Regions from separate parts of the Cytobacillus sp. MT66 genome, predicted to be linked through region 1. Evidence: riboswitches for the same ligand, from Rfam matches in the RefSeq annotation. Region 1 holds a riboswitch; the other holds the start of a gene.
What was found. Region 1 has a riboswitch for lysine ahead of AC1Q59_RS03390 (YfcC family protein). Riboswitches for the same ligand answer to the same signal wherever they lie in the genome.

Region 1 (6,112 bases):
CTTTCTTTAGGAATCTTATTCCGCTATGGTTCTTCCTCAGGAGGAATGGATATTCTTGCTTTAATTATTTCAAAAATGACCGGGGCACAGCCAGGGAAAACTCTTTTTTACATAAACGGAATCCTTCTATTACTAACTGGCATTGTTGTCGATTGGAAAATAATTATTTATGCGGTTATCTGCCAGAAAATCGGGACTGTAATGCTTGACTTCATATATCAATTCAAGTCAAAAAAGCAAAGCAAAAGTGCCACTGTTGAAATCTAAGCAGTTCACTTTCTGTGGAGTTATATACGAAAAAACAAACTAATTATCAGACCGAATCGCATATGATTCGGTCTTTTAATTTCCTTTACAAATCAACAATTTTTCATAAAGATAATTGTACTTATTTTTAAAAATAAATAAGAGTTTGTGAAGAATTGCCCTTAAACTAATAGCAGGATAGCTTTAAAAGGAATTTAAGCTGCTGTGTTGAATATTTACAGAAAGTTAGAAAAGGGAGATTAGACATATAATGTCAAATTACTATGAATCTTATATTCTTTTATCAAATAATCGAAAATTATCGTATATCGGTTATGGAGATAATAATCAAAACACAGTTATCTTCTTTCACGGATTCGGTTCTTCCGTTCATTCCATTCATCCTGATATAAAAATATTGGACGAAAATAATATTCGTTTTTTTGCCATTAATCGTCCAGGTTACGGAGATTCAGATTTTGAGTTGGAGTATTCTATGGAGGATTACGCTGATTGGATAAATGAATTCCTTACTGCTAAAGGAATTCAAAAGGCTTCACTAATTGGTTGGTCATCTGGTGGATTATACAGCCAAGTATTCGCAGGCAAATATCCAGAAAAAGTCACATCCTTGAACTTAGTTAGTAGTGCTATACCTCTAAATAGCAGTGAAACCAAAAGTATTTTACCCATGAATTGGAAAATGATTAGGAATATGAACAGGTATATGCCTCTTATGACAAAGACTTATTTTAAAAGTCTTAGCAAGAAAGTAACCAAGAGCTTAGATTCTATCATACAGAAATCGATAGAACAGATGGTTGAAGAGGATAAAAAAGTTGCAAATGATCAAATATTACAGGAGGCTATTATAAAAGGAACAGTAGAAGGTTATCGCAATAATGGGAACGGAGTATATTACGATGCTCTTGCATTGTGCAAAAAAATCCCGAAATTAAAAAATCCTGCCTCAAATACAAAAGTAAACATATGGCAGGGCGGCGAAGATACTGTTTGGACTTCGAAAACTTCAGCTTACCTTCGCGAAAAGTATTCTAATTCCACTTACTCTTTCATTGATAACGCCGGACACTTACTTTATTTATCTCATTGGGATGAAATTCTCAAAAAGTCAGTGAGCTAAAGATTGCTTTGTAACTACTTAGTTAGCTCCTAATTGCTTTTACTTATTACTTATACCGCTAACTCTCAAGAAGTAATTACCCCTTTTCATACGATTAGGGAATTACTTCTTTTTTTTAAAACGATTCATTTCTGTTTAGATACATAAAAACAATAATAATACAAATAATACCAACCATTATAAAGATGATTACTGAAAAGAAAGGAGGCTAAATTCTATGATGATGTTTCGCGGTGATGCCCATAGGCTATATGTACAGCTCAAAAAGGCTAACAACCAAAAGCTTGATCTGAATAAGCTTCCCGAATTAAGGGAGATTGCGGAGATTCAGGAATTTTACCAGACTCTTGACAATGATACACTACAGCGTATTTTTTATCGGATGGTAAAAGAAAGAAGCGGCTCCGGGATTATTCCGATTTTTGTCTCCACATTCCCATGGCTGCTATTTATGTTTTCCAACCGCATTCAGGACTTCCTTTTTAGCGGCGGAATCCTTGTATTGGCTACATTTAGCCTTCTTTATTTAATTATTATAGTTTTTTACGTAGTTTTGCATTTTCGGGAAAGGGCTTGGGCAGATGTTCATATTCACATTATTAAAGATATATTGGAAAAATAGATACAGGTTCACCTATTCCTCGTCTGGAAAAGGAAAGAATTCCGTGTCCAGTTGATAGCCATACCTTTTCATATTGATTGTCCCATCTCTGCTTAAAAATACACCTTCACTGGCAAGCAGTTCCTTTTGACTAAAAGCTGCCTCATCGGTTAATGAGATTTGTCCATCTTTATTAACCACTCGGTGCCAGGGCAATTCGTACTTCTCACTCATCGAATGCAATATCCTTACCACCTGCCTGGCCCCCCTCGGGCTTCCTGCTGCTCTTGCAACCGCGCCATAACTCATAACTTTGCCTCTAGGAATACTCCTTAACACACGAATAACATTTTCAGTAAATGGCTTCACCTAAAATCCCACTCCTTCCACTAAATAACACCAAACAAGCGTGGCGTATATTCCCCCCTATTTTAACACGTTACCGCAACGGGGGCCTGACCCCCACCTGATTAACGCTTTACCGCAACGGGGGACTGACCCCCACCTGATTAACGCTTCACCGCACTGGGGGACTGGCCCCCGCCTGATTAGTGCTTTAGTGTAGGAAGTTCCCTCTTTTTTTAAAAATTATGTTGCAATAACAATTAGAGTTTGTTAAATTAGAAAAATAAATTAATAGTTTTCTTATTTCAATTTCTTTTTGAAGTAAGGATAGAGGTGCGAAGACCAATAGTACTTAGTCGGAGGAGCATGGGATCCGAGGATGGCTATGGAAAGGGGTATTCGCCGAAGCTTTAGGTTGCTCATGTTCTTAAGGCTGGTCCTGATGTTGAATAAATACAGGACTGTCATATAGCTGTGCTATATGGAGGGCTATCTTACGCTAAGAACGAGTTTTGTTTCTAAAGCAGCAGCGAGCCCTCGCTGCTGCTTTTTGCGTTTCATTTATGCCCGTAAATCTAAAAAATGGAAAAGGAGATTTACAGAAAATGAGTATTTCTAGACAGCTAGACAGACAAGAAGAGGAAAAAACACTGAGTGTCAAAAAACAAAAGGGCATTAATATCAACGCGTTCGTTCTAATTTTCGGCGTTATCATCATCTCGGCAATCCTGACCTACATTTTGCCCGCAGGAGAGTATGATAGAATTGAAAAGGACGGCAGAACCATTGTTGTTCCAGATTCGTTTGAGCACATAGCACAGTCTCCTGTTGGATTCTTCGATATTTTTAAGAGTATCCATACCGGCCTAGTCAATAGTGCTGGAATTATCTTTTTTGTCCTAATGGTTGGAGGAGCATTTGGGATTTTAAAAGCTACTGGGGCACTAGATGCCTTAATCTATACTCTGACAAAAAAGTTAGTTAATAAAGAGCTGCTGCTGATACCTGTCATTACGCTGTTCTTTTCAATAGCCGGATCCCTCATGGGTCTAGCGGAAGAAACACTTATCTATATTGCCATTATTGTTCCTCTGGCTATTGCATTAGGATTTGATGCAATCGTTGGATTTGCCGTTGTTTCTTTAGGGGCTAATATGGGATTTATGAGTGCCATTATGAATCCCTTTAATGTAGGCGTTGCTCAAAGCATTGCCGAGCTGCCGGTCTTTTCTGGAATGGGATTTAGAATTGCACTTCTTGCAGCATTTTATCTTGCCGGAGTCACCTACATTTACCTATATGCCAAAAAAATAAAGAAAAACCCAGAGCTTCGCTATTTAGGCAATTTTTCCGACGAAAAGCCGCAAACAAGAGATAATGATGTAAAGTTAGAAACCCATCATAAATGGATATTGGTTATTTTTCTATTAAACTTTGTCGTATTAATTTTTGGCGTCATGAAGCTAGGCTGGTATATAACTGAAATTGCTGCACTGTTTTTATTATTCGGAATCATCGTCGGGTTCATCGGAAAATTAAATCCTAGCCAAATGTCTGACAGCTTTATGTCTGGTGCTAAAGAAGTTATGACTGGCGCTTTAATTATTGGTTTTGCCCAAGCCATTCTTGTTGTATTCCAAGATGGAAAATTAATGGATTCAATTTTATATTATGCCGCTTCCTTCTTAGGCAATCTGCCGCCGGCAATCAATGCTGTTGGAATGTTTTTCGTACAGCTTTTCCTGAACTTTTTAGTTCCATCTGGCAGTGGACAGGCCGCACTAACAATGCCAATTATGGCTCCTTTATCAGATTTAGTCGGTGTTACCAGACAAACATCTGTGTTAGCTTTCCAGCTTGGAGACGGGATCTCAAATTCAATTTTCCCAACAGCTGGTGTACTTATCGCTGGACTAGCCATAGCAGGTATTCCATATACAAAGTGGGTAAAATGGGTATTTCCATTTATTCTTATTGAGGTAGGACTTGCAGTTATTTTCTTGCTTATCGCTCAAGCCATCCAGTACGGGCCATTTTAAGAAGATTCATATATTCGCGAACTAATGGAGGAAATCAACATGGTACAGACAAAATTAGCAAATTCAGATTTAATCCAGTGGACAATTGAGCAGCGCAGACATTTCCACATGTATCCTGAGCTTTCAGGGCAGGAATACAATACGTCTGCATTTGTGAAAGAAAAGCTTGCGGAATTTGGCATTCCCCTTTTAGAAAAGTTCTCTGCTCCAAATGTGGTTGCCTTTTTTAAAGGGACAGAAGGGAAAAGAACCATTGCACTAAGAGCAGATATGGATGCACTTCCACTGCATGAAGAAGGAGAAAAACCTTATATTTCCACAATTCCTGGTGTGATGCATGGATGCGGCCACGATGGCCATACAGCAACGTTATTAGGTGCAGCCAAATGGATGAGTCAAAATCCTGATCAGGTTAAAAATAATATTGTTTTGATTTTCCAAAGCTCTGAAGAGGCTTCACCAAGCGGGGCTAAGCAGCTGGTCAAAGAGGGAGTGTTAGATGGAGTCGATGCGGTTTATGGCATTCATTACATGTCAAGCGTACCTCTTGGAAAAATCGGCTTCGCTTCTGGTTTTGCCATGGCATCCAGCGATGACTTTGATATCGTGATTGAAGGAAAAGGCGGGCATGGCGGAAATCCGCATGAAACGGTCGACCCTATTTATGTAGCTTCCCATTTGATCCAAGGATTCCAGTCCATTGTCAGCAGGAATTTAAATCCGCTGCATCCAGGAGTGATTTCCTTTGGCGGCATGCAGGCAGGCAATTCCTACAATGTCATCCCTGATAAGGTCACCATTAATGGAACCATCCGTGCCCTTACCTTTGACGGAGCCAAATTAATGAATGAAAAAACCGCTCAATTAACAGAAATGCTCTGCGCAAGCTTTGGCGCAAAAGGCCACTATCATTTTATTGAGGGCACGCCGCCGCTTTATAACCATCCAGAATCCTGTGAGGTAGCAAAAGGAATTATCCAGTCAACCTTTGGTGAGGATGTATTCATGGACGTAGCACCAGTTCTAGGTGCGGAAGATTTCTCCTTTTACCTAAAGGAAATCACAGGAGCATTTATTAATGTCGGCATGCAAGGTGAGAGAAGCCAATACCCTCACCACCATCCGAAATTCGATATTGACGAAACAGCCATCCCCGCTGGACTTGAACTGATGATTCAGCTGGCACTGCAGGCGTAAAATATTTTGTAAAATAAAGAGTGCAAGCCACTAGAGCTTGCACTCTTCTATTTTAACGCATTACTCTATTGGGGGCCTGTCCCCCACTGCTTTAACGCTTTACCCTAGCGGGGGCCTGTCCCCCATTACTTTAACGCTGTACCCTAGCGGGGACCTGTCCCCCACCACTTTACCGCTTTACCTCGAGACACCTTTCTCCCCAAGGTCCTCTACGAATGCCTTCAAGACATGTACCGCTTTTACGCAGTCATTAAGGTCTGTCCATTCGCGCGGGTTGTGGCTGATTCCGTCTTTGCTGCGGACAAAGATCATGGCGACTGGGATTTCAGTCCCGAGGATCATGGAATCATGGCCGGCTCCACTCGGAATACGAATGGGTTCAATATCATATTTGTTCAAGGCACCCCTTAACCGCTCCTGAAGATCTTCGCTTATTGGGATCGGCATTATTTTTGAATTGATATTTATTTTTACTTCAATCTGCCTTTCAGTACTAATTTTATTAGCAGCATCAATAATTAGGCTGACAAGACGATCACG
Region 2 (6,112 bases), on a different contig from region 1:
TCTCCTGATTCTGACACATCCTCTACCATCTTTACCAGCCGTTTTACACTATAACTGACAATTTCATGGATGTTTGCCTGAGATTTAAGCTCCATCTCTCTATATTTAATATTTTGGTGCAAAATACCCATGAACATAATGGCACAATCAAGCAAATAAGGCTTCTTGCTTTCTCCGAAGAGATCTAGAAATCGGACATAGAGCCAGTGGAGATATTGAAAATGACCGCGCCGAATAAATTTATTAAGATCTGCATCGTTTAACGAAATGACCTCTTCAAAAAGGGATAATAGCTTATTTCTTCTATTCACCTTAAATTGTAATTCAAGCTGTTTACTAAAAACTTCTATATTAGAAGGATCCTGACCAATAAGCAATTCATCCCGTTTTTTTTCAACCTCTTTTAGTAAGGTTTTAATAAGGGCGATTAGCAGCTCGTTTTTCGAAGCAAAATAATTATAAAATGTACCCTTTGAAATTCCGCTGTAATCTAAAATATCTTGAATAGACGTCGCCTGGAAGCCTTTTTCAATAAATAGCTGATGGGCCATAGTAATGACGTGCTGTTTTCTATCATTCATAAAATCACCTTTAATAGGAATTGAACCGTTAATACGTAATTGAACCGTTGGTACAAATTATATCTTATATTATTTTCAGGTTCAGCACAATCGTTTATAAATCATGTAATTTTTTGATTGCAAATTTTGAACTAATGGTATATGATATGAATCTGTGAAATAACAGTATAAAATAATGAACCGAAAGTATAGGGGGTATATACATGGGTGACGATATAAAAAATCAGGCACGTCCGCCGTATGGCATTATAGCTATTCTAATGATCGGAGCCTTTATTGCTTTTTTAAATAATACATTATTAAATATTGCTTTGCCTTCAATTATGTTGGACCTGAATATTAAAGAAACGACGGTTCAATGGCTTGCAACTGGATTCATGCTTGTGAACGGTATTTTAATCCCGGCAACAGCCTTTTTAATTGAAAAATATTCAGTCAGACGAATCTTTTTATCAGCAATGATTTTATTTTCTGCAGGAACCATACTTGCTGGTACTGCCCACATTTTCCCAACTTTATTAACAGGGCGTATGCTTCAGGCTTCAGGCTCAGCCATTCTTATGCCGCTCTTAATGAACGTGATGCTTGTCAGTTTCCCAGTGGAAAAAAGAGGGGCAGCCATGGGGGTTTTTGGATTAATCCTCATGTTTGCGCCAGCCATTGGTCCAACATTATCTGGCTGGATCATTGAGCACTATGACTGGAGAATGCTTTTCCACTTTATTACTCCTATTGCCATAGTAGTATTATTGATCGGGTTCTTCATGCTTAAAGATAAAAAGGAAAAAGTGAATATCCGCCTGGATGTTTTCTCGCTCACCTTATCAAGTATCGGGTTTGGCGGTATTCTATATGGATTTAGTTCAGCGGGGAATAAAGGATGGGATAGCCCTCTCGTTTACGGAACAATCATTTTAGGGGCTATTAGTTTAGTTATCTTCATTGTTCTCCAATCCAAGAAAGAACGGCCGATGTTAAACTTTGGTGTTTATAAGTATCCAATGTTTGCCTTATCATCAGCGATCACAATGATTGTAAACATGGCTCTCTTTTCAGGGATGATTTTACTCCCTATATATGTTCAGACCCTTAGAGGGATTTCTCCGATGGATGCAGGGCTTCTCTTGCTTCCTGGAGCATTAATAATGGCGTTTATGTCACCGGTGAACGGCAAATTATTTGACAAATTTGGCGGCCGTATTTTGGCGATAATGGGTCTAGCCATTATGGCTGTAACAACCTATCTTTTCAGCAAATTGACATTGGAAACAACCTATGCCAATTTAATGATTGTCTATTCTGTCCGTGCTTTTGGAATGTCAATGGTTATGATGCCTGTTTCGACTAATGGATTGAATCAATTGCCAAGACGCTTCTATCCGCATGGAACAGCTATGAACAACACGTTAAACCAGGTATCAGGTGCGATTGGTACAGCACTTCTAGTAACCTTAATGTCCACTAGGACTGAGTCTGCAGCAGCTGACCTTGCTAAAGATGCCATGAAAAACATGGCTGGACAGCCAACAGAGGCAGCAATCGCTGCAATGAAGCAAGAAATTATGATGAAGTCTATGTTAGAGGGAATTAACTTCTCCTTCTTTGTGGCAACTGGTATTATCTGTGTCGCACTCATTCTTTCCTTCTTTATGAAACGGGCGAAACCAGCATCAGATCCATTAGAGGAAAAAACGGAAAAAAAAATGACAGCGAAATTAGCTGAGAATTGATAACTTAAAAAACCTGATTCTAAATGAGTCAGGTTTTTTATTCCAAACTCACCAATTTATTATTCTATCAAAATTGGTTAATAGTCCGATTGACATATAGGACATGATATTGTAGACTACAAATAAATTAAATATGACCTCATCTTTTTGTAGGTGAGGTAGAGGTGCGATGTTTATTAGTCTCTAGCGGAGCTTGAGAAACAATGATGCTAGGGAGAAGGAAATATCGCCGAAGCTTGCAATATACTCAGTATTGCGGGCTGGGTCTGCAGTGAATAACTGCAGGACTGTCTCAATAGACAATCCCGGGTTTATTGAGTTGAGCTATCTCATTTGGGAAAGAAGATGAAATTTGGGTAATGATGACAAGACAAGACCTGAGTTCACCTCAGGTCTTTTTTGATTTTTCGAATTACCTAAATAGTTCGAATTGTATACTCGATATTGTGAAATAATAAAAAAAGGGGCGAGAAATGTTATGTTAAAAAAATTATCATTGCTTTTAGCACTATCATTATCATTGGCATTGTTACTAGCAGGCTGTGGTACTAGTGACAGCAAAAGCGGCTCAGACAATTCTGATGGGGCAGCGTCTGAGGAAAAAGGTACTTTTAAGGTAGGCCTTGAAGCGGGGTATGCGCCATTCAACTGGACACAAAACGACGATTCTAATGGCGGAGTGAAAATTGACGGAAGCGCCGAATATGCAGGCGGTTACGATGTTGAGATTGCAAAGAAAATTGCAGAAGGCTTAGGCAAGGAATTGGTCATCGTTAAAACGGAATGGGACGGACTTGTTCCAGCATTAGCTTCTGGGAAAATTGACGCTATTATTGCTGGGATGTCACCAACAGAAGAACGCAAAAAGTCCATTGATTTCTCAGATATCTATTATAAATCAGATTTAGTCATGGTTGTTAAAAAAGGCGGAAAATACGATGGAGCATCATCCATTAAAGATTTCAGCGGTGCAAAAGTAACAGCGCAGCTAAATACTTTCCACTATTCAGTGATCGACCAAATCGAAGGGGTTAGCAAACAGCCAGCAATGGATAACTTCCCGGCAATGAGGGTTGCACTGGAGTCTGGTGTTATTGATGGATATGTATCTGAACGTCCGGAAGGCGTAAGTGCTGAATCAGCTAACGAAAACTTTAAAATGGTAGAATTTACAGATGGATTTAAGACATCTGACGATGATACAGCCATCGCCGTTGGTGTGGCAAAAGACAGTGAATTAACAGAGAAAATCAATGAAATCTTGGCAGGTATCCCTGAAGAAGAACGCTCAAGCATTATGGATGCTGCTATTAAAAATCAGCCAGCTGCTAAATAATAAAATCGAAAGGGGGCTTTCCTTTGGGCAGTCCCCTTTTTTGTTAAAAGGAGGTACACTATGACTCTAGAATGGGTTATTGATATTGTTTCAAACAATTGGCCAATGTTCTTGCGCGGTGCTGGAATTACTTTATTCATATCCATCATTGGAACCATCATTGGCTTCCTTATAGGGCTAATTGTTTCAGTCGTTCGCACAATTCCCGTGCCTGAACGCGGGATAAAGAAAGTGATCCTCAAAATAATCAACGCACTTCTTTCTGCCTATATTGAAATATTCCGCGGTACACCGATGATTGTTCAAGCAATGGTTATTTTTTATGGGGCTGCTCTAGCCTTTGGTTTAGACATGGACCGTATTTTCGCAGCTATTCTTATTGTTTCCATTAACACAGGTGCCTATATGTCAGAAATTATCCGCGGCGGGATTATCTCTATTGATAAAGGGCAGTATGAGGCCGCTCAAGCAATAGGAATGAATCACTTCCAAACAATGTATAATGTGGTGCTGCCGCAGGCCATCCGAAACATACTGCCAGCAACAGGAAACGAATTTGTCATCAACATTAAAGATACGTCTGTACTTAGTGTTATCTCCGTTTCTGAACTGTTCTTCCAAACGAAATCAATCGCTGGAAATAATTTCAGATATTTTGAATCCTTCTTTGTTGCCTGTGTGTTATATTTTATCATGACTTTTACAGTAACCAGGATTTTACAATACATTGAAAAGAAACTAGATGGACCGGAAAATTACAGCATGTATGCTAACCAAATGCAGGTAGAGACACCAGACGATATATTGAAGAAAAAAGATCACTAATAGTCCAAAGGAGCGAGAGGATGGAAAAGGTAATAGAAGTTCAGCATCTAAGTAAATCCTTTGGTACGCATGAAGTGCTTAAGGATATTGATTTTTCAGTGAACAAGGGAGAGGTAGTCTGTATCATTGGCTCATCGGGTTCCGGCAAATCAACTCTTCTCCGCTGCATCAATTTATTGGAAAAGCCAAGCGGCGGTCAAATCATCTATAAAGGCGAGAATATCCTTGATGATAACCACGATATTGCAGCCTATCGCACAAAGCTTGGAATGGTTTTTCAGCAATTTAACCTTTTTAATAACCATGATGTCCTAAGCAATTGTGTGGTTGGCCAAGTAAAGGTGCTAAAACGCTCACGTAAAGAAGCAGAACAGGTAGCAATGAAATATTTAAAAGTAGTGGGAATGGACAAATTTGTTCATGCCAAACCAAAGCAGCTGTCTGGAGGACAAAAACAGCGTGTAGCCATTGCAAGAGCACTATCAATGGAACCTGATGTGCTTTTATTCGATGAGCCAACATCTGCACTTGACCCGGAAATGGTTGGAGAGGTTCTGAAGGTTATGAAGGAGCTTGCAGAGAGCGGGCTAACCATGTTAATCGTAACCCATGAAATGGGCTTTGCCAAAGAGGTCTCAGACCGCGTCGTATTCATGGACAAAGGTGTCATTGCTGAAGAGGGAAGCCCAGAGCAAATATTTAATCATCCAGTTCAAGAACGGACAAAAGAATTCTTGAGAAGAACATTATCTTAATCAAGCATAATTCAAATGTTAATTCTAACCACTTAGTTGATTGGAGCGGAAATCACCGGCCAATTATACATTTAAATAAATAGTATATCAATTGCTGGAGAGGTTTGCTGTGACAAATCTCTCTTTTTTTCGTTGAAAATATGGTTTCCCATAAAGTTCGCAATTTTGTAGACTTTGGATAGGAAATAATCATTGAAACTATGTTAATATAAGGGGTAGCAAAAAGATGCAGATTGAAAGAGCGTCTGAAATGAAAGCTCTATAATATTATTGGACCATTTCTTAGAGGAGGTAAATAGATGAATAAAGAGGGGGCACCTTCTCTGCAGAAGGTTGGGACTGATCATATATCTCTTTTAGAAGATCTAAAATCTCTATTTAAAGCATATGTTTTAGTAGCTAATGTCTTGCCTGTATTTACTGGATTTTGGCTGGCTATTTATTTTGCCAATGATTCTTTTATGGCTAATTGGGATGTTTTTGTGCTGACCATGATTGGCAGTACACTGGTGATGGCAGGGGCACTTGTTATAAATAATTGGTACGATGTTGATATTGATACAATTATGGAAAGAACGAAGAAACGACCAACGGTTACTGGCCATTTTTCTTTAAAGACTGTCCTATCATTGGGTATTGCTTTTTCAGTACTTGGAATGATCATTTTGCTATTTATCTCAGTTGAATCAGCTATTTACGCTTTTATTGGCTGGTTTACTTATGTAATTTTATATACGATGTGGTCAAAACGCAGATATACTCTTAATACTGTGATTGGCAGTATTTCCGGAGCGGTTACGCCATTGATTGGCTGGACAGCCATCTCCTCCGGCTTCCATATTGTTCCGATTGTGTTATTTCTTATTTTGTTTATTTGGCAAATGC

Region 2: another riboswitch for lysine. It lies ahead of AC1Q59_RS09285 (transporter substrate-binding domain-containing protein); the one in region 1 lies ahead of AC1Q59_RS03390 (YfcC family protein).

The regions. Positions count from the first base shown of each region.
Region 1 covers NZ_JBXAFB010000002.1:44,196-50,307, reverse strand. The annotation lists gene AC1Q59_RS03410 (YitT family protein) at 1-267, shown strand, start outside; gene AC1Q59_RS03405 (alpha/beta fold hydrolase) at 518-1,390, shown strand; gene AC1Q59_RS03400 (hypothetical protein) at 1,608-2,012, shown strand; gene AC1Q59_RS03395 (MGMT family protein) at 2,025-2,360, opposite strand; lysine riboswitch at 2,657-2,836, shown strand; gene AC1Q59_RS03390 (YfcC family protein) at 2,942-4,375, shown strand; gene AC1Q59_RS03385 (M20 metallopeptidase family protein) at 4,415-5,572, shown strand; gene AC1Q59_RS03380 (M20 family metallo-hydrolase) at 5,750-6,112, opposite strand, start outside.
Region 2 covers NZ_JBXAFB010000004.1:169,359-175,470, forward strand. The annotation lists gene AC1Q59_RS09275 (TetR/AcrR family transcriptional regulator) at 1-581, opposite strand, end outside; gene AC1Q59_RS09280 (DHA2 family efflux MFS transporter permease subunit) at 785-2,311, shown strand; lysine riboswitch at 2,463-2,646, shown strand; gene AC1Q59_RS09285 (transporter substrate-binding domain-containing protein) at 2,790-3,647, shown strand; gene AC1Q59_RS09290 (amino acid ABC transporter permease) at 3,708-4,472, shown strand; gene AC1Q59_RS09295 (amino acid ABC transporter ATP-binding protein) at 4,493-5,227, shown strand; gene cyoE (heme o synthase) at 5,527-6,112, shown strand, end outside.